3 regions of the Amaricoccus tamworthensis genome follow, and region 3 is predicted to be linked to each of the others. Evidence: riboswitches for the same ligand, from Rfam matches in the RefSeq annotation. Region 3 holds a riboswitch; each other region holds the start of a gene.
The links. A riboswitch is a leader RNA that binds a small molecule or an ion and turns the genes downstream of it on or off. The one in region 3 is predicted to bind cobalamin.
Positions count from the first base shown of each region.

Region 1: it holds a riboswitch for cobalamin, as region 3 does, so the genes downstream of both, ACP15P_RS05760 (DUF4198 domain-containing protein) here and nrdH (glutaredoxin-like protein NrdH) in region 3, are expected to answer to the same signal.
Region 2: it holds a riboswitch for cobalamin, as region 3 does, so the genes downstream of both, cobW (cobalamin biosynthesis protein CobW) here and nrdH (glutaredoxin-like protein NrdH) in region 3, are expected to answer to the same signal.

Region 1 is NZ_JBNAFV010000002.1:289,937-295,680, reverse strand. It holds gene ACP15P_RS05765 (calcium-binding protein) at 277-1,254, opposite strand; cobalamin riboswitch at 1,535-1,749, shown strand; gene ACP15P_RS05760 (DUF4198 domain-containing protein) at 1,895-2,701, shown strand; gene cbiM (cobalt transporter CbiM) at 2,701-3,324, shown strand; gene ACP15P_RS05750 (cobalt ABC transporter permease) at 3,324-3,896, shown strand; gene cbiQ (cobalt ECF transporter T component CbiQ) at 3,893-4,690, shown strand; gene ACP15P_RS05740 (energy-coupling factor ABC transporter ATP-binding protein) at 4,677-5,351, shown strand; gene ACP15P_RS05735 (outer membrane protein) at 5,364-5,744, opposite strand, start outside.
Region 2 is NZ_JBNAFV010000002.1:309,812-315,555, forward strand. It holds gene ACP15P_RS05830 (PQQ-dependent sugar dehydrogenase) at 1-510, shown strand, start outside; cobalamin riboswitch at 884-1,095, shown strand; gene cobW (cobalamin biosynthesis protein CobW) at 1,216-2,289, shown strand; gene cobN (cobaltochelatase subunit CobN) at 2,293-5,744, shown strand, end outside.
Region 3 is NZ_JBNAFV010000001.1:389,344-395,087, forward strand. It holds gene ACP15P_RS01895 (hypothetical protein) at 1-228, opposite strand, end outside; gene ACP15P_RS01900 (ABC transporter permease) at 225-1,163, opposite strand; gene ACP15P_RS01905 (ABC transporter substrate-binding protein) at 1,151-2,656, opposite strand; gene ACP15P_RS01910 (DUF6525 family protein) at 2,673-2,954, opposite strand; gene ACP15P_RS01915 (DUF1826 domain-containing protein) at 2,954-3,568, opposite strand; gene ACP15P_RS01920 (hypothetical protein) at 3,565-3,690, opposite strand; cobalamin riboswitch at 4,142-4,340, shown strand; gene nrdH (glutaredoxin-like protein NrdH) at 4,445-4,666, shown strand; gene nrdI (class Ib ribonucleoside-diphosphate reductase assembly flavoprotein NrdI) at 4,671-5,081, shown strand; gene nrdE (class 1b ribonucleoside-diphosphate reductase subunit alpha) at 5,198-5,744, shown strand, end outside.

The DNA of each region.
Region 1 (5,744 bases), on a different contig from region 3:
CGGAGCCGCGTACGGCCCAGCCCTGTCTGACGGCATGGCAGCATTTCGGGGGCGGTTTCCCGCATCAACGATGTCGCCCTTCACCCCCTGATTGGGTCGGTGTCGGGGCAACTCCCTTTCAGCCTCCCGGCATCGTCACATTTCGCTGTTAGCAGTGCGGGCGGTGCGGGGCAAGTGATGCGTTTGGTCGTTTGAGATGCGTCGAAAGATAAAGGCCCGGCGCATGGAAAGCCATAGCCGGGCCCTATCGTTCCTGTCGGTTGGAACGGTGGCTTCCTAGAGCAGGTCGTCGATCTGGTCGATATCGAGACCGTGGAACTCGATGGAGCCTTGTTTGAACTCGATGAGAACACCGTCCTCGGTTTCCTCGGCCGACCATTTCTTTCCGTTGGAAATTTTCAGACGGTCCTCGCCGATCTCAAAGTCGGCAACAACGTCATCGCCAAACTTGCCCTTGAAGCGGAACAGGTCAGCGCCGTCACCGCCCCAGAGTTCGTCATCGCCCTTGCCACCGATCATTTTGTCCTTACCGGCGCCACCATCGAGGTAGTCGGAGCCCTTACCCCCGTTGAGCTTGTCCCGACCCTCGCCGCCGTCGAGGCTGTCGTGACCGCGCCCGCCGAAGAGCTTGTCCCGGCCGGCACCGCCATCGAGGTGGTCGTGCCCTCTGTCGCCGGACAGATTGTCGTGACCCCGACCGCCACTCATATGGTCGTCGCCATCGGCCCCGTCCATTTTGTCGTCGCCCCGGCGTCCGTGGAAGACATCGTCGCCGTTGCCGCCATCCATGTCATCATCGCCCCGGTCGCCCTTCTCGTTCAGGCCGTCGTCGTCGTCATCATCCTCGTCATCATCGGCATCGTCGTCGTCTTCTTTTTTGTCATCCTCATGATCGTCTTCGTCATAATGATCAGCGTCTTCCCCATCGTCGTCATGATCGTGATCGTCGTCTTTGTCCTTTTTATCATCGCCATGATCGTGATCGTCAGCGTCGTCATCTTCGTCCGCGTCGTCATCTTCGTCCGCGTCGTGGTCTGCGGCATCCTCATGGGCGTCCTCGGCATCGTCGAGGTCGTCCTCCGCTTTGTCAGCGTCGTCCTCAGCGTGTTCGAGTTCTTCTTCCCCGTGACCTTCCGCGTGATCAGCGGCGGCCTCCATAAACATCGCGACAGCTTCGCGGCGCTGTTCCGGATCGTAAGTGTCTTCCTCAAACTCAAACCGGATTTCATCGTCGTGCTGCGTGTTGATGGTCATGTAGTTGCCCCTTGATCCGAAGCCGGAAGCTCGCCACCGGCTTTTCTATGTGCGCCCACCGCGCGTTTGATGTGCCAAAAGCGGGCACAAACCTTTCCGGGAGGTTAAGCCAACGGGTTGGGCGTAACGGGAGGGTTAACCGGGGCGGCCGGGGCTCGGCCCAGATCGCCGTAAGGTACTTAAAAGGCGTCGAATGCAAAACCTGGCGGCGTTAATCATGACGCCGATGCGGCCCATAGCATGGCGGCATTACCGCATTGACAACACCATTGCGTGACTGCCATCAATAACCTGCTTCGGTTCCCGTGGCGGTCAAGCGTCCGGGATGAAAAGGGAACACGGTGAGGACGACCCAAGAGGGGCCAAATCCGTGACTGCCCCCGCAACTGTGAGTGGTAGGCGGGACCAACAGCGCCACTGGGGATTTCCCTGGGAAGGCCGGTCCAAAGCCCGTGACCCACGAGTCAGGAGACCTGCCGGTGCATGGGCCTGTTTTGGGGTGACCCTAACGGCCTGTTTCCACCGGATGCCGGGGTGAGCGTCTGGTTCGGAGAGGGCCGGACCCTTTGCGGACCATTTTACTCCCGACATTCAAATGCCTTGCATCGCGTTCCGGGGAGGAACGCAATGGAGTAGACCGATGTTTGATAAAACCGGCGCCGCCTGCGCGGTTACCTTGAGCCTTTTGGGGGCTGGGACGCCCGTAGCGGCCCATTTCCAGTTAATCTATTCTCCGGACACCCTGATCGAGCGTCCCGGCGATGTGCCCCTGAAACTGATTTTCTGGCACCCGTTTGAAAACGGCCATGCCATGGACATGGAAAAACCGCAGGAGTTCTATGCGGTTCACCGCGGCGAGAAAACCGATCTGATGAACAGCCTGTCCGAATTCGAGTTCACCGGACAGGCGAATTCCGCGAAAGCCTGGAACGGGTCGGTGCCCGTGAAACGTTCAGGGGACTACGTGCTGGTGACGGTGCCTCAGCCCTATTACGAGGAAAGCGAGGACATCTATATCCAGCAGCTCACCAAGTCCTTTCTGAACCGGAACACTGTTCCCACCGACTGGGATACGCCGGTGGGTCTTGCCACGGAAATCCTTCCCCTGAACAAGCCCTACAACGTGCTCGCCGGGTCGACATTTTCGGGCCAGGTGGTGTCCGGAGGCGAGCCGGTCGCCGGGGCGGAGATCGAGGTCGAGTTCATGGCGGCGGAACCTGATATGGACGCCGATGCACCGCGTCCGGCCACCGCAGCCCCCCTGCCCGGCGGCAGTATCGTGGCCCTGACGGATGCGAACGGGTATTTCAGCTTTGGCATTCCGAAGGCCGGTTTCTGGGGATTTGCGGCCCTTGGGTCGGGTCCGGATACCGAGCATGAAGGCAATGAGCTGAGCCAGGATGCGGTGATCTGGGTTCGTGCCTGGGATCTGGCGGAGCAGCCCTGATGCATATTGTGGATGGCGCCCTCGCGAACAGTGTCGTCGCCGGTGGCGCCGTCGTCGCGGTGGGCGGCATCGCCATGGGCCTGCGCCATATGCCCATGGAAAAGATCCCTGTGGCTGGCGTTCTGTCGGCGAGTTTCTTTGTGGCCTCGCTGATCCATGTGCCGATTGGGCCGTCCTCGGTCCATCTGATCATGAACGGTCTGGCAGGGATCGTGCTGGGCTGGGCGGCGGTGCCTGCGCTGTTTGTCGGACTGTTGCTTCAGGCGGTGTTTTTCGGCTTTGGCGGGCTTACGGTGCTTGGGATCAATACGGTCAACATTGCCCTGCCCGCGGTTGCGGCGTGGTATCTCTGCCGCAGAGGTGTACGCTCATCGGATGCGCGCATTGCCGCGCTGTGGGGGGCTCTGGCGGGCGGTTTGTCCATTGCGATTACAACGATAATGGTCGCGGCGTCGCTGGCGCTGTCCGGAGAGGAGTTTTATCCGGCAGCAAAGTTCGTGTTCCTTGCCCATATCCCGGTGATGCTGATCGAGGCTGGACTGACGGCGGCGGCGGTTCACCTGACGCGTCTGGTCAAACCGGAGCTTTTGGATGTGGCTCCGGTCATGGGGGAAGCACGGTGATGCGGGTCGTTGCCGTCTTGCTTGGGCTGATGCTCGTTGAGGTGACACCAGCCTCCGCGCACAAGGTCATTGCCTCGGTGTTCATGGCCGGTGACATGATTGAGGGCGAGATTGGCTTCTCCAACGGTGCGGTTGCCGCAAACCAGATTGTTCAGGTTCTGGATACCAGCGGTAACCCGCTCGGACAAACGGTCACGGACGAGGACGGGTTTTTTGTTTTTGAGCCGGTCGGGGACATGACCCATGTGTTTCGCGCCGACCTGGGCGCGGGACATGTGGCTGAGGCCGTGATGGAGGGGAGCGAACTGTCGGATGACGGGGAAGCGCCCGTGGCTCCAACGGCGGGCCGGACCGGTTCGGTAGTGACGACCACCCTGCCTCCGGAGATGAAGGATGAGATCGCGAAAATGATCCGCGACGAATTGCGGCCATTGCGGCAGGAGATCGCGGCCTACAGGGAAAAGAACGACTTTCAAAACATTCTCGGTGGCATCGGCTATATCTTTGGCCTGTTCGGAGTGGGCTTTTACGTCATGGCCAGGCGCCAGGGACGGCAGGAGGAGAAAACATGAATCCGATACTGTCCATCACGGCGACTGAAGAAGACGTTCTGCCGCGGGTCCGCCGGCTGCCCAACCTTAACATGCTTGATCCACGCACACGGGTGATTGCTGCGGTTCTGTTTGCGGTTGTGGTCGTCGGGTGTCGGCATATCCCGGTGCTGGCGGCGGCCCTTGGTGTTGCGGTGCTGCTGATGCTTTCGGCGCGGGTGCCGATGCGTACGACCCTGCGGCGGATGATCGCAATGGACGGGTTCATCATTTTTGTTCTTGTATTTATGCCGTTCACCATGCCGGGCGATACAATGTTTACCGTACTGGGCTTTGAGGCAAGCTGGCAGGGATTTCACCGGGCGGTGGAAATCGGTCTGACGGCGAACGCTGCCATTCTGGCACTGATGTCGCTGGTGGGAAGTCTCGAACCGGTGACGGTGGGACATGCGCTGTTCCGGTTAAGGGTGCCGGAGAGGCTGGTGCATCTGATGATGTTTACGGTACGATATATCGAGGTGCTGCGCGAGGAGTATCAGCGCCTTCGGCAGGCGATGCTGGCGCGCGGGTTTCAGGCGCGGAAAAACGGGCTGCATACCTGGCGGAGTTTCGGCTACCTGATTGGCATGATGCTGGTGCGGGCGGTTGAGCGTTCGGAACGCATTCTGGGTGCGATGAAATGCAGGGGGTTCACCGGGCGTTTCCCGGTGCTCAACACGGTTTCATGGACGCGTGCCGATGTGGTGTTTGGTGTTGGTTTTGGGGCGGTTCTCTGCGCGCTGATAGTGGCGGATATTCTCCATGGCGCTGTTTGAACTGCGCGGAATACGGTTTGGATATGCGGGACGCCCGCCGGCGCTCGATGGTGTGGATTTCACTCTGGAGGCTGGCGAGCGGGTTTTCATCACCGGGCATAACGGCTCGGGCAAGTCGACACTGCTGAAGATTATGGTGGGGCTCCTGATGCCCCAGTCGGGAAGCGTGACAGCCTTCGGGGAGCGCCGGGCCGTGGACGCGGATTTCAATGATGTGCGCCGGCGCGCGGGACTGGTGTTTCAGGATCCGGACGATCAGCTTTTCTGCCCGACGGTGGCGGAGGATGTAGCGTTTGGTCCCCTGAATCTCGGGCAGAGCCGGACCGAGGCGATGCGGACCGTCGAGGCGACGCTGGCAAGGCTCGACCTGCTGCATCTTCGGGACCGGGTGACCCACAGGCTGTCGGGTGGGGAAAAGCGGCTGGTCACGCTGGCAACCGTGCTGGCGATGGAGCCCGAGGTGCTGCTGCTTGATGAGCCCACCAATGCGCTCGATGAGGAAAACGCCGGGCGTCTGACGGAAATACTGCTCGCCCTGCCCCAGGCCATGGTGCTGGTCAGCCATGATCCGCATTTTCGCCGCAGGGTCGCTACGCGCACTCTGAGAATGAAGAACGGGGTGTTGAGCGGGAAGCAACCGGCCTGCCGCAATGCGGTTTAGCCATTTGGGCAATCAGGGGCCGAAGCGCCAGGTCAGGCCGAGATTGAGCGCGTTGGTGACGATGTCGCTCCTCAGTGAGCCGCCGCCATTCATGTCGACATCGAGCCTGACGTAATTCGCTTCGTACTCGCCGAAGAGGTGCCAGTGATCGCTGAGAGGATAAGTCACTCCGAACCGCGCCGCTGCCGCGAGGCCGCCGAACTGGTACTCATATGTCCGGTCCTGGGACTGAGGTGACCGGGTTTCCACATGGGGGTAGACAAACCCGACACCAAAGCCCGCATGCGGAACAACGCCTGAGACCGGATCGAAACGCCTTGTGGCCCCGATGGTGGCGACGTTCAGGCCGTCGGTGAATTCGAGGGTTTCGAACCCGGAGCGGTCGAGCGACGC
Region 2 (5,744 bases), on a different contig from region 3:
CCGACAACGCAAAAGCTCTGGACCGTGGTCAACGAACGGGACGGCCTTGGCGATGAGACACCGCCAGACTACCTGACCTCCGTTCAGGACGGCGGATTTTACGGCTGGCCCTACTGCTACTGGGGCAAAACCGTGGATGACCGCGTGCCGCAGAACCAGGAGCTTGTGGACCGCGCCATCCAGCCTGACTACGCGCTGGGCGGTCACACCGCCTCGCTCGGTCTTTGCTGGATGCCCGCAGGCACGCTGCCCGGCTTCCCGGACGGCATGTGCATCGGCCAGCACGGCTCCTGGAACCGCTCCACCCTCAGCGGCTACAAACTGATCTTTGTGCCGTTCGAAAACGGGCAGCCATCCGGTCCGCCGCGCGACATCCTCTGGGGCTTCCTGTCGCCGGACGAAAGGGAATCCTACGGCCGTCCCGTAGGCGTCCAGGTCGGCCCCGACGGCAAATCCCTGCTGATGGCCGACGACGTGGGCGACATCATCTGGCGCGTGACGGCGGCGTAAACGTCTCTACGCTTTCGCTCGTCCTCCTGGGGCAGCGACGACTGCGGGTGGCGCAAATGCGCCGCCCGTTTGGCTGTAACGTTATAAAAAACCGTATTCCGATGGCTCGGCCGGGTATTGGGCGAAGGTCCCGCAAACCTCCCGGCGTGTCGGCACGACACGCCATGTCCGACTTTCCCCCAGGGAGGACATCCCTGACGTTGGCGGCTGCTCAATGGTTTCGAGCGTTAACGCGACCCGCGCCTGGCAACCGGGTCGGAGCCCTCCCAAAGTCGGACATGGCGCGTCGTGCCTCAGGTCATGGCATTGGGTGGAGACGGCAATGCCCCCATACACCCCGTCCACCGCCACTTGACACCCGTCAAACTCCGGTCACATAACGGCCCGGCAAGGTTGCCGGTGGGGCCAGTGCCAAACCGGATGAAAAGGGAATGCGCGGGGGCCAAAATCCCAATGCGCAGCCGCCCCCGCGACTGTATGCGGTGAGCCGCTGCCCGGACGCCACTGACACGTTTTTCGTGCCGGGAAGGCGGGCAGGGGCCGTGACCCGCGAGCCAGGAGACCTGCCTCGCACGAGCACCGGCCATGCCGGGCGGGACGTTCACGGGCGGGGTGCCCCGTGGGTGCAGGGGCGGGCCCAAACCGGGCCGCGTTCCCCCGTGATCTGACTGCATCCCACTGAAATGGAGCGTGCAGGAGCAGTACATGGCACAGAAAATCCCGGCCACCGTCGTCACCGGCTTCCTCGGTGCAGGAAAGACCACCCTCATCAAACACCTGCTCGACAACGCGAACGGCAAACGCATCGCGCTCGTCATCAATGAGTTTGGCGATCTTGGCGTCGATGGCGAGATCCTGAAGGGTTGCGGCATCGAGGGCTGCGCCGACGATGACGTGGTCGAACTCTCCAACGGCTGCATCTGCTGCACCGTGGCGGAGGATTTCGTTCCGGCCATGCAAAAACTCATCGAGCGCGACACGCCGCCCGATCACATCGTCATTGAAACCTCCGGCCTCGCCCTGCCACAGCCACTTGTGCGGGCCTTCAACTGGCCCGACATCCGCACCCGCGTTACGGTCGATGGCGTCGTCGCCGTGGTCGACGGCCCCGCCCTGTCCGAGGGCCGCTTTGCCGCCGACGAGGCCGCCGTGGACCGCCAGCGGGGTCTCGATGACACGCTCGACCACGAAACCCCGCTGTCGGAACTTTTCGAGGACCAGCTCGCCTGCGCCGACATGGTGCTGATGAGCAAGGCCGACCTGCTCGACAGTGCCATCTCCGGCCAGCTCGCCACCAGCCTCAAATCCCGCGTCCGGGGTGGCGTCGCCGTGCTGCCCTCCAACATGGGCGCGGTGGATCCCGGCGTGCTTCTGGGGCTCGGCGTCGGGGCCGAGGACGACATGGAAAGCCGCCACGAAATCCATCATCACCATCATCACCATGAGGATGACCACCACCACCACGACCATGAGCACGAACACGGCCATGACGGGTTCGAGAGCTTCGTGGTCACCATGCCCGAACTGGACGACACCGAGGCTTTCCTCGCTCGCGTCTCCCGCACCATCGACACCCACGACCTCCTGCGCGTGAAGGGCTTCGCCGCCGTCGCGGGCAAGCCCATGCGCCTCGTCCTCCAGGCGGTCGGCCCCCGTATCGAAAGCCACTACGACCGGCCTTTTGCGGCGGGTGAGGAGAGGGGGACCAGACTGGTTGTTATCGGCCTGTCCGGTCTTGACCGCGAGAAAATCCTCGCAAACCTCACCCAGGCCGCCTGATCCATGCATCTGCTTGCCGCAACGCCGGGTCAGATCACGGACGGCACCGAACCGGTTGAAACCGGCCAGGACCCGGCGGATGTGGTGTTCCTCTCCGCCGCCGACACCGAGCTTGCGGCCCTGTCCGAGGCGCGTCAGACCCTGGGCGGCGCGGCCCCGTCACTGCGTCTGGCAAGCCTGTCCTGGATGGCGCATCCCTTTACCGTTGACCGCTGGATTGACGAAACCGCCTCCCGCTCGAAACTCGTCATCGCACGGGTTCTCGGCGGCGCCTCCTACTGGACCTATGCAGTCGAACAGCTCTCCATCCGTCTGCGCGAGGCTGGCGTGCCGTTCGTGGCACTGCCCGGCGACGACAAACCCGATGGCGAACTTCTCAGCCATTCCACCGTGGACCGGGACCACTGGGAAAATCTCTGGTCCTACTGTGTCGAGGGCGGCCCGGAAAACGCGCTGAATTTCCTGAAATACACCAACCACATGCTCGAGCGCGGCGAGGCCCCGGCACGCGCCGAACCGCTCCTGCGCGCCGGTTGGTACTGGCCCGGCGAAACCCGCGCCGACGCCACCACCGCCCGCGCCAGCTGGAAGGACGGCGCGCCGGTTGTGGCTGTGGTCTTCTACCGTGCGCTCCTTCAGGGCGCGGGCCTGCACCCGGTCAATCAGATGGTCCGGGCTCTGCTTCGGCGCGGTCTCAACCCGATGCCGGTCTTTGTGGCCTCGCTCAAGGACCCGGTCTCCGCCGAGACCCTTCGCGGGATTTTCACGGAAAACCCGCCCGCCGTTGTCCTGAACGCCACCGCCTTCGCCGTGTCCTCGCCCAATCCCGTCGGCTGGACCGGCGATCGCCCCGCCACCATCCTTGATGAACCCGGCTGCCCGGTGTTCCAGATGGTGTTTTCCGGCGCCTCCGAGGAAGCCTGGGCGCAGACCGAACGTGGTCTCTCCGCCCGCGACATCGCCATGAACGTGGCCCTGCCGGAGGTGGATGGCCGGGTCCTGACCCGCGCCGTCAGCTTCAAGTCCGAAGCCTATTTCGACGAGGCCACCCAATGCGCCATCGCCGCCTATCGCGGCCAGAACGAGCGCATCGGCTTCGTGGCCGACCTCGCCGCCAACTGGGCCAAACTCGCGCGGACCAGACCGCAGGACCGCCGCGTTGGCCTGATCCTCGCCAACTACCCCAACAGGGACGGCCGCCTCGCCAATGGCGTCGGCCTCGACACCCCCGCCGCCACGGTCGGCGTGCTCAAACGTCTCGCGGAGGCGGGCTACACCACCGAAAACATACCGCAATCCCCGTCCGACCTGATGGACGCCGTCATGGCCGGACCAACCAACTGGCTCGCGGACCGCGCCACCCGCACGGGCGGCGAAACCCTCACGTTGGAGGAGTACCGCAGTTTCTATGACGCGCTACCCTGGGAAATCCGGGACCGCATTGAAACCCGCTGGGGCCGGCCGGAGGACGACCCGTTCTTCGACACCGGCCGCGACGGTTTCGCCCTCTCAATCCTGCGCTTTGGCAACGTGGTCGTCGGCATCCAGCCCGCCCGCGGCTACAACATCGACCCGGAGGACACCTACCACTCCCCCGACCTGATCCCGCCGCACAACTACCTGGCCTTCTACGCCTGGCTGCGCGGCCCGTTCGCGGCCAACGCGCTGGTCCATATGGGCAAGCACGGCAACCTTGAATGGCTCCCCGGCAAAGCCGTGGCCCTGTCAGACGAGTGTTTCCCCGAGATCGCATTCGGTCCAACCCCGCACATCTACCCCTTCATCGTGAACGACCCAGGCGAGGGCACCCAGGCCAAACGCCGCGCCCAGGCCGTGATCATCGATCATCTGACGCCACCGCTCACCCGCGCCGAAAGCTACGGACCACTGCGCGAACTCGAAACCCTCGTGGACGAGTACTACCAGGCCGCGGGCGTGGACCCGCGCCGCATCGAACATCTCCGCCGCGAGATCGTGACGCTTCTGGAAGCCACCGGCCTCGGCAGCGACGCGGGCATAACTGACGCCGACGATGCCGACAGTCGCCTGCAAAAACTCGACGCATGGCTCTGCGAGCTGAAGGAAAGCCAAATCCGCGACGGCCTGCACATCTTTGGTGAGGCCCCCAAGGGCCGCCTGGCCCGCGACCTCACCATCGCCCTCACACGGGTCCCCCGCGCCAAAGGCGAAGGCCGCGACGCCTCCCTCATCCGCGCACTGGCCGCCGATCTTGCCCTCGATTTCGATCCGCTCGACTGCGACATGGCTGCGCCCTGGACCAGCCCCAAACCCGATATGCTTGCCACGCTGACCGACGACACCTGGCGCAGCCACGGCGACACAGTGGAACGCCTGGAACTCCTCGCCCAAACCCTTGTCGCGGGCGAAACTACCGCGCCCGGCCCGGTATCCGGTGCGGTCATGGAGGAAATCACCACCCGTGTCCGTCCTCTCGTCGAATACTCCGGCGAGGCCGAAATGACCGGGCTTCTCAACGCGCTCGACGGCAAGTTCACCTCGCCGGGGCCCTCCGGCGCCCCCACACGTGGCCGCCTCGACGTCCTGCCCACGGGCCGCAATTTCTTCTCCGTCGACAGCCGCGCCATCCCGACCCGCACCGCCTGGAAACTCGGCTGGAAATCCGCGGGCCTGCTCATCGACCGCCACCTCCAGGACCATGGCGACTGGCCGCGCAGCATGGCGCTGACCGCCTGGGGCACCGCAAACATGCGCACCGGCGGCGACGACATCGCACAGGCCCTCGCGCTTATGGGCGTCAAACCGCAATGGGACGACATGTCCGGCCGCGTTACCGGGTTCGAGATCATCCCCCTGGGCGCCCTCGGCCGTCCCCGCGTCGACGTGACGCTGCGCGTCTCCGGCTTCTTCCGAGATGCCTTCCCGGCCCAGATCGACCTTGTGGCCTCCGCCGCCAAAGCCGTGATGCACCTGGACGAGCCCGACTCCGAAAACCCGTCAGCCGCCAAATTCCGCAGGGAATCCGGCGCCATGGGCGATGCGGCGACCTACCGCGTCTTCGGCTCAAAACCCGGAGCCTACGGCGCGGGGCTTCAGGCGCTCATAGACGAAAAACTCTGGAAGGACCGCAGCGATTTCGCCGATACCTGGCTCGACTGGGGCGGCTACGCCTATGGCGACGGCCGCGAGGGCGCACCGGCCCGTGAGGCACTCGCCGGTCGTCTGTCCGAGGTTGAGGCCGTGGTCCAAAACCAGGACAACCGTGAACACGACATCCTCGACAGCGACGACTACTACCAGTTCGAGGGCGGTATGGCCGCCACGGTTGAGACCCTGCGCGGCGCGGCCCCGACCGTCTATCACAACGACCATTCCCGCCCGGAACGCCCCGTCATCCGCACCCTCGACGAGGAAATCGCCCGCGTTGTCCGCTCCCGCGCGGTCAACCCGAAATGGATCGAGGGCGTCAAACGCCA
Region 3 (5,744 bases):
GTGGGCAAGTCGGTGGTAGACGGACCGCCCCAGGTGATCGTAGCCCAGCGGTGCAGCGGGCTCGGGCCCGCCAAGCGCGTTGATCAGCGACTGCGCAAAGGGATCACCAGGCACGACAACGGGGCCAAAAACGGCAAAGCAGGCGACCAGAAACACGAGAGCAACGCCGACCATGCGCGATGGCGACCGGGACGACCCACGTGCGGTGGAAAGCTCCATCATGCTCATGCCGCCACCCTCGGGTCGATGCGGCGAACGGCAAGGTCGATCACTGCATTCACCAGTACGAAGCCAAGCCCAAGAACCAGAGCGGTGCCCTGCACCATCGGAACATCCCGTGAGAAGATCGCGTGGACAAGGGCATGCCCAATTCCTGGCCAGCCGAACACGGATTCGACGACAATCACGCCCTCCACCAGGGTGACGAACTGGAGCCCAAGATAGGTGATCAGAGGAACGGAGACGTTGCGCAGCCCGTGCCGCATCAGCGTCTCCCGCTCCGTCAGTCCTTTCCACTGGGCAAAGCGCCAAAATGGCATATCGGCGATGCGGGCCATCGCGTCCCGTGCGATACGGGCGTTGACCGCCGCGAGGCCCAGCGCGAGCGTCAGGCTCGGCAAAATGAAATGCCTCAGCTCGCCATGCCCCGCAGCGGGCAGCCAGCGAAGTTGCACGGCGAGGACGACGATCAGCACAAGGGCCATAAGAAACTGTGGTACGGCCTTCAGTCCCGTCGACACCACCAGAAGCGTCCGGTCCAGCGCGCCACCGGCCCGAAGGCCCGCAAGTATGCCAAGGGGAGGTCCGATCAGGAGGGACAAAACCACCGCCGAGAGGGCGAGAGCGGCTGAAGCCCCAAGCTGGTGCGCGATCTCCTCAATCACCGGCTGGCCGGTGACGAGCGAGTTTCCGAAATCGAGGCGCATCAGATCACCCAGCCACTGCATCAACGCGGGCAACGCCGGACCGCCAAGACCCAGTTCCACACGCACCGCATCGGCGGCAGCGGCATCGACGTTGTCGTATCCGTACCGGCCGGCAGCGATCCGCCAGGCCGCGTCCCCCGGCAGGCTGCGCATCATGGCAAATGTTGCTGTCCCGATCAGAACCGCAACCATGACCGCCTGAACCAGCCGGGAGGCCAGTGCATTCATTCCGCCCATCTCATCTCCTGGAGGCCAAAGCTGCGCTCGAAGGGATCGATCTTCGCGCCGGTCACGCTGTCGGACACCGCGAGGGTCTGCTGGTACCAGGCGATCGGGATAACGGGCAGATCGTTCTGAAGGATGGCACTCGCCTTTTCCCGGTCGAGGTTATCGCCCTCTCCCCGTGCAATGCCCCGGACGAGGCCGGCGAATTTGTCGTCCTGCCAGTTCATGGCACCCCAGTCGCCATTACCGACAAAATCGGAAAGAACCGTCCCGATGGGATCAGGGATCAGTGAGAAGTTGCGCGCAATCAGGCCGAGATCGAGCGAGCCGTCCTGATGACCCGAGGGAATTTCCGAGGAATTGGTTACGTTGATGATCATCTCGACCCCGATAGCCCGGAACTGCTGCTCAAGAACCGCAGCCACCAGCGGAAGCTCCGGACGGTCGGGATAGGTCGTCAGGGTCACCGTAAACCGTTCCCCGTCCCGCGTGCGGATGCCATCGGAACCGACGACCCAGCCAAGCCTGTCGAGGATTTCCTGTGCCGCGGCCACGTCATAAGCAAGCGGCTCCAGCTCATCGCTGTGCCAGCCGGCGACAGAGGGCGGGAACAACTGGTCCGCGCCTTCAGGGTAACGCAGCACGGCTTTCGCAATGCCCTCACGGTCGATGGCGAGGCTGAGGGCCTGACGCGCCTGCGGATCGGCAAGGTAGGGATGGCCCGCATTGACCTTGATCAGGAGCGTGCGGGGAATGGCAACGGACAGAACCTCGACGTCATCCAGCATGCCGAGGCGCGATACGCTGGCCGGATCGAGCCCGAACACGAAGTCGGCATCGCCCGATTCCGCCATCAACGCACGGGTCTCCACGCGGCTGACACCGGAATAGCTGACATCGGAGATCTTTGGGGCCTCACCCCAGTAGTCCGCAAAAGCCGTGGCATCGAGGCTCAGGGGCGGTTCCATGGCCGTGATCCGGTAAGGCCCCGTGCCAATTATCTCGATCCCGGCACCATCGGGTCCGTAGGATGCCGGTGCGAGGATCTGGGACCGGAACTCCGCGAGGTAGGCGGGCAAGGCGGCAAAGGGCTCGGAAAGCGTGATCTCAACTTTTCCGTCGCCAGCGGTGATGCCGGTCACCGGCAGTGTGCCGAACGGGCCAGGTTTGTTCCTGGCGATTTCAAGGGCATTGACGGCGGTATCCGCCGTCATTGGGGTGCCGTTATGGAAAACCACATCGTCACGCAGATCGAAGGTCCATGTCAGGCCGTCATTGGAAACCGACCAGACGGTGGCAAGACCGGGGGTCAGTTGCCCGTCCGTACCCGCGTTGACCAGGGTCTCAGTCACACCCATCCTGGTGAAGATGTATCCGGAGGTTGAGGGTTCCGGCCCCTGGATCTCGAACTGCGCGGCGACGTCGAGCCTGTCATCCGACTGGGCCTGTACGGACACCGTCGACAGCGCCAGTGCGGCGGTCATGGCGAGGAATTTTCCGATCATCGTGATCATCCTGTTTTCAAGAGTCGTGATCCGGGCGGTTCCCGGAGCGTTTCGCGGTCTCGCGGGCGAGTGTGGTTGCCTGTGCGTGGTCGAGCTTGGCCAAAATAGCCTCGACGCTCTCCCCTCTGGCACGTTCCCGTTGCCAGATCCTGCGGCAGCTTGCCGGCGACCAGGGAAGAGCGGCCTGGGCGAGCCAGCCGCGAAGTGGTGGCGGCAGGGCGTCGTAGGTCCGCATGGGATCCCCTGACCGCCTGCGACGCGGCGCACGTGTTTCGCCAAGGTTGGATTTGCGCGCCATCAGGCCGTCCCCGCGTGGTCCACCGGATCAATCACGACGGCCAGCCGGGTGCCGCCGGCGTCTTTCGGAGGCGAGCGGTGAACGATCGCCGCCAGTTCACGACCGGGCCACAGCGCCCCGCGGAAAACCCCGACCCGCCCGCGTCTCATACGATGAACCGTTTCGGGCTCGCCGGAGGGCTGAAGCGGCCCGTATTCGGTTCCTGGTCCGCGCAAAGTGCAAAGCAGCCGACCCTGTACGGCGTCCACATGCCATTTCGGACAGGGTTGGCCCTCGGCGACCTGAATGCGGATCTCCAGCATGGGGGACGCAAAAACGGCCATGGCATGGGAGGCAAGTTCACGGATCTCAGTAGCGAGATCAGTGGCAATTTCGTCCGCGCCCGCATCCTCGCATGCCTCAAGCACGGCGCGACGGACCTGTGACACCGCCAGCCTGCGACGCATCACCGGCAAATTGTCGGGCGGCAGGCTGTCCAGCGCATTTGCGAGATGATCCGGGAGGGCACGGTCCCACAACGCCAGTGAGACACCTTTCATGCCCAGGGTTCGCAGGACTTTCGGATCGTCACTGCTGTTCATCGCGGTCGCTATCGCGGGCGGAACGGTGGTCATGGACGCACCTTTTGGGTTGGCGCGCCGTTGAATGCCTGGCCCTGCGCCAAAATCAGGTTTTCGACGGGTGCCGCCCGGCGACGGCTTCCCGCCTGCACAAGCCGTCCGTTGTGGATGAACATGGAAAAATTCCTTCGTTCCCGGAAGCGGAGGCGACCGGGTCAATGGGGTTTCGGTTTCAGGGGATGCGTCAGGCAAAGGGACCTGATCAGCCGTTACGTCAGCGCCTCACAACTATCCTTTTTTCCCTCAGCAAATGGCCCACGTAACGCAGTTCACGCGGTCCGGCAGCGTTGGAGGAGCCGACGGCGCGAGGGGTTCAGCAGACCTTCCCGGCCAGCGGCTCCAAACTGATGTAATGTTATATCATATCAAGTTTTGGCCGCAACCCTCCCCGACAATTCGGGGGAGGTTCGGGGGCAATATTCAATTGACCTGTTCCGGGAATCCCTTCAGAGAGGCAACTCCTCCAAATCATGAGTTTCGGCTATGCACGCTATACGTGTGCAATTAAAATGCGTTCAATTTTGAAGAAACTCAAATCCATATATTGACACACACCCACCCCAAACCCCAATATGCAGATGCTTTGGTGCTCACGACTCGCGTCGGGGGCTAAGAGGGAAACCGGTGCGGTCTTTGGGTCAAATCCGGTGCTGCCCCCGCAACTGTAGACGGCAAGCAGGGCTGAAACGCCACCGGTTCCACCCCGGGAAGGCCAGCCAGGCGGCGAGCCGTGAGCCAGGAAACCTGCCAGGGCGCAAATGATGACGACCGACGGCGGAGGGCCCTGGGGCGCGCACACGCGGGACGGATGGATGGATCATCCGGCGACGCGGTGTCCCTGGTCCGAAGGACAGGAAAAGGCACAGAGCAATGACAATCACAGTTTATTCCAAACCGGCCTGCGTACAGTGCACGGCGACCACCCGCGCCCTTGAGGCAAGCGGCCTGAGCTTTGAGGTAGTGGACCTCACGGGCGATGCCGATGCCATGACGCGCGTCACCGAACTGGGCTACCGCCAGGCTCCGGTTGTCATCGCCGGAGAATCGCACTGGGCCGGTTTCCGTCCCGACCTGATCGCCGGCCTGGCCTGACACAATGGCGCGTCTCGTGTTCTTCTCCTCCGGCTCGGGCAATACGGCGCGTTTCGTCTCTGCCCTCGACATGTCTGCGGCCCGCATTCCCGTCAGCCCGAAGGACACGATGCCCGAACCCGACGCGCCCTATGTCCTGGTATGTCCGACCTATGCCGATGGCGAGGGGCGCGGCGCGGTACCAAAACAGGTGATCCGCTTTCTCAACGATCCCCTGCGCCGCGGTCTGCTGCGCGGGGTGATTGCAGGCGGCAACCGCAATTTTGGCGCGACGTTTGCCCTGGCCGGGCGGGTCATCTCCCAAAAATGTTCGGTGCCCCTGCTTCACCGGTTTGAGCTTGCGGGCACCGGAAACGACGTGGCCGTCGTCCGGTCCGGACTGAAAGCCTTCGCCCCGTTTCAAACCGCCGCCTGACACCAACACGATGATGACAGCGCCTTCCCTCGCTCACACCAGACAAAGCTCCACCACTGACGACCGGCACCGCCATTCTGCCGGGGTCGTTCACCTGACAGAGGAACCCCGAAACAATGCTTGATGCGGAACTGACCCCGACACCCGATTTTCACGCGCTCAACGCGATGCTGAACCTCTATGATGGCGATGGACACATCCGCTTCGACGCAGACCGCCTTGCGGCACGGCAGTATTTTCTGCAGCATGTGAACCAGAACACGGTATTCTTTCACTCGCTCGACGAAAAACTCGGATACCTGGTTGATGAGGGCTATTACGAGGTCGAGGTGCTCGACCAGTATTCCCGCAACTTCCAGCGCAAGATCTGGGACGCGGCCTACGCGAAAAAATTCCGCTTCCCGGCGTTCCTCGGCGCGTACAAGTACTACACCTCCTATACCCTGAAGACCCGCGACGGTCAGCGCTACCTCGAACGCTACGAGGACCGGGTCGTGATGGTGGCCTTGTCCCTGGCGCGCGGCGACGAGGCGCTGGCGATGCGTCTGATGGAGGAAATCATCTCGGGCCGCTTCCAGCCCGCCACGCCAACCTTCCTGAACGCGGGCAAGAAGAGCCGCGGTGAACTGATTTCCTGTTTCCTTCTCCGTATGGAAGACAACA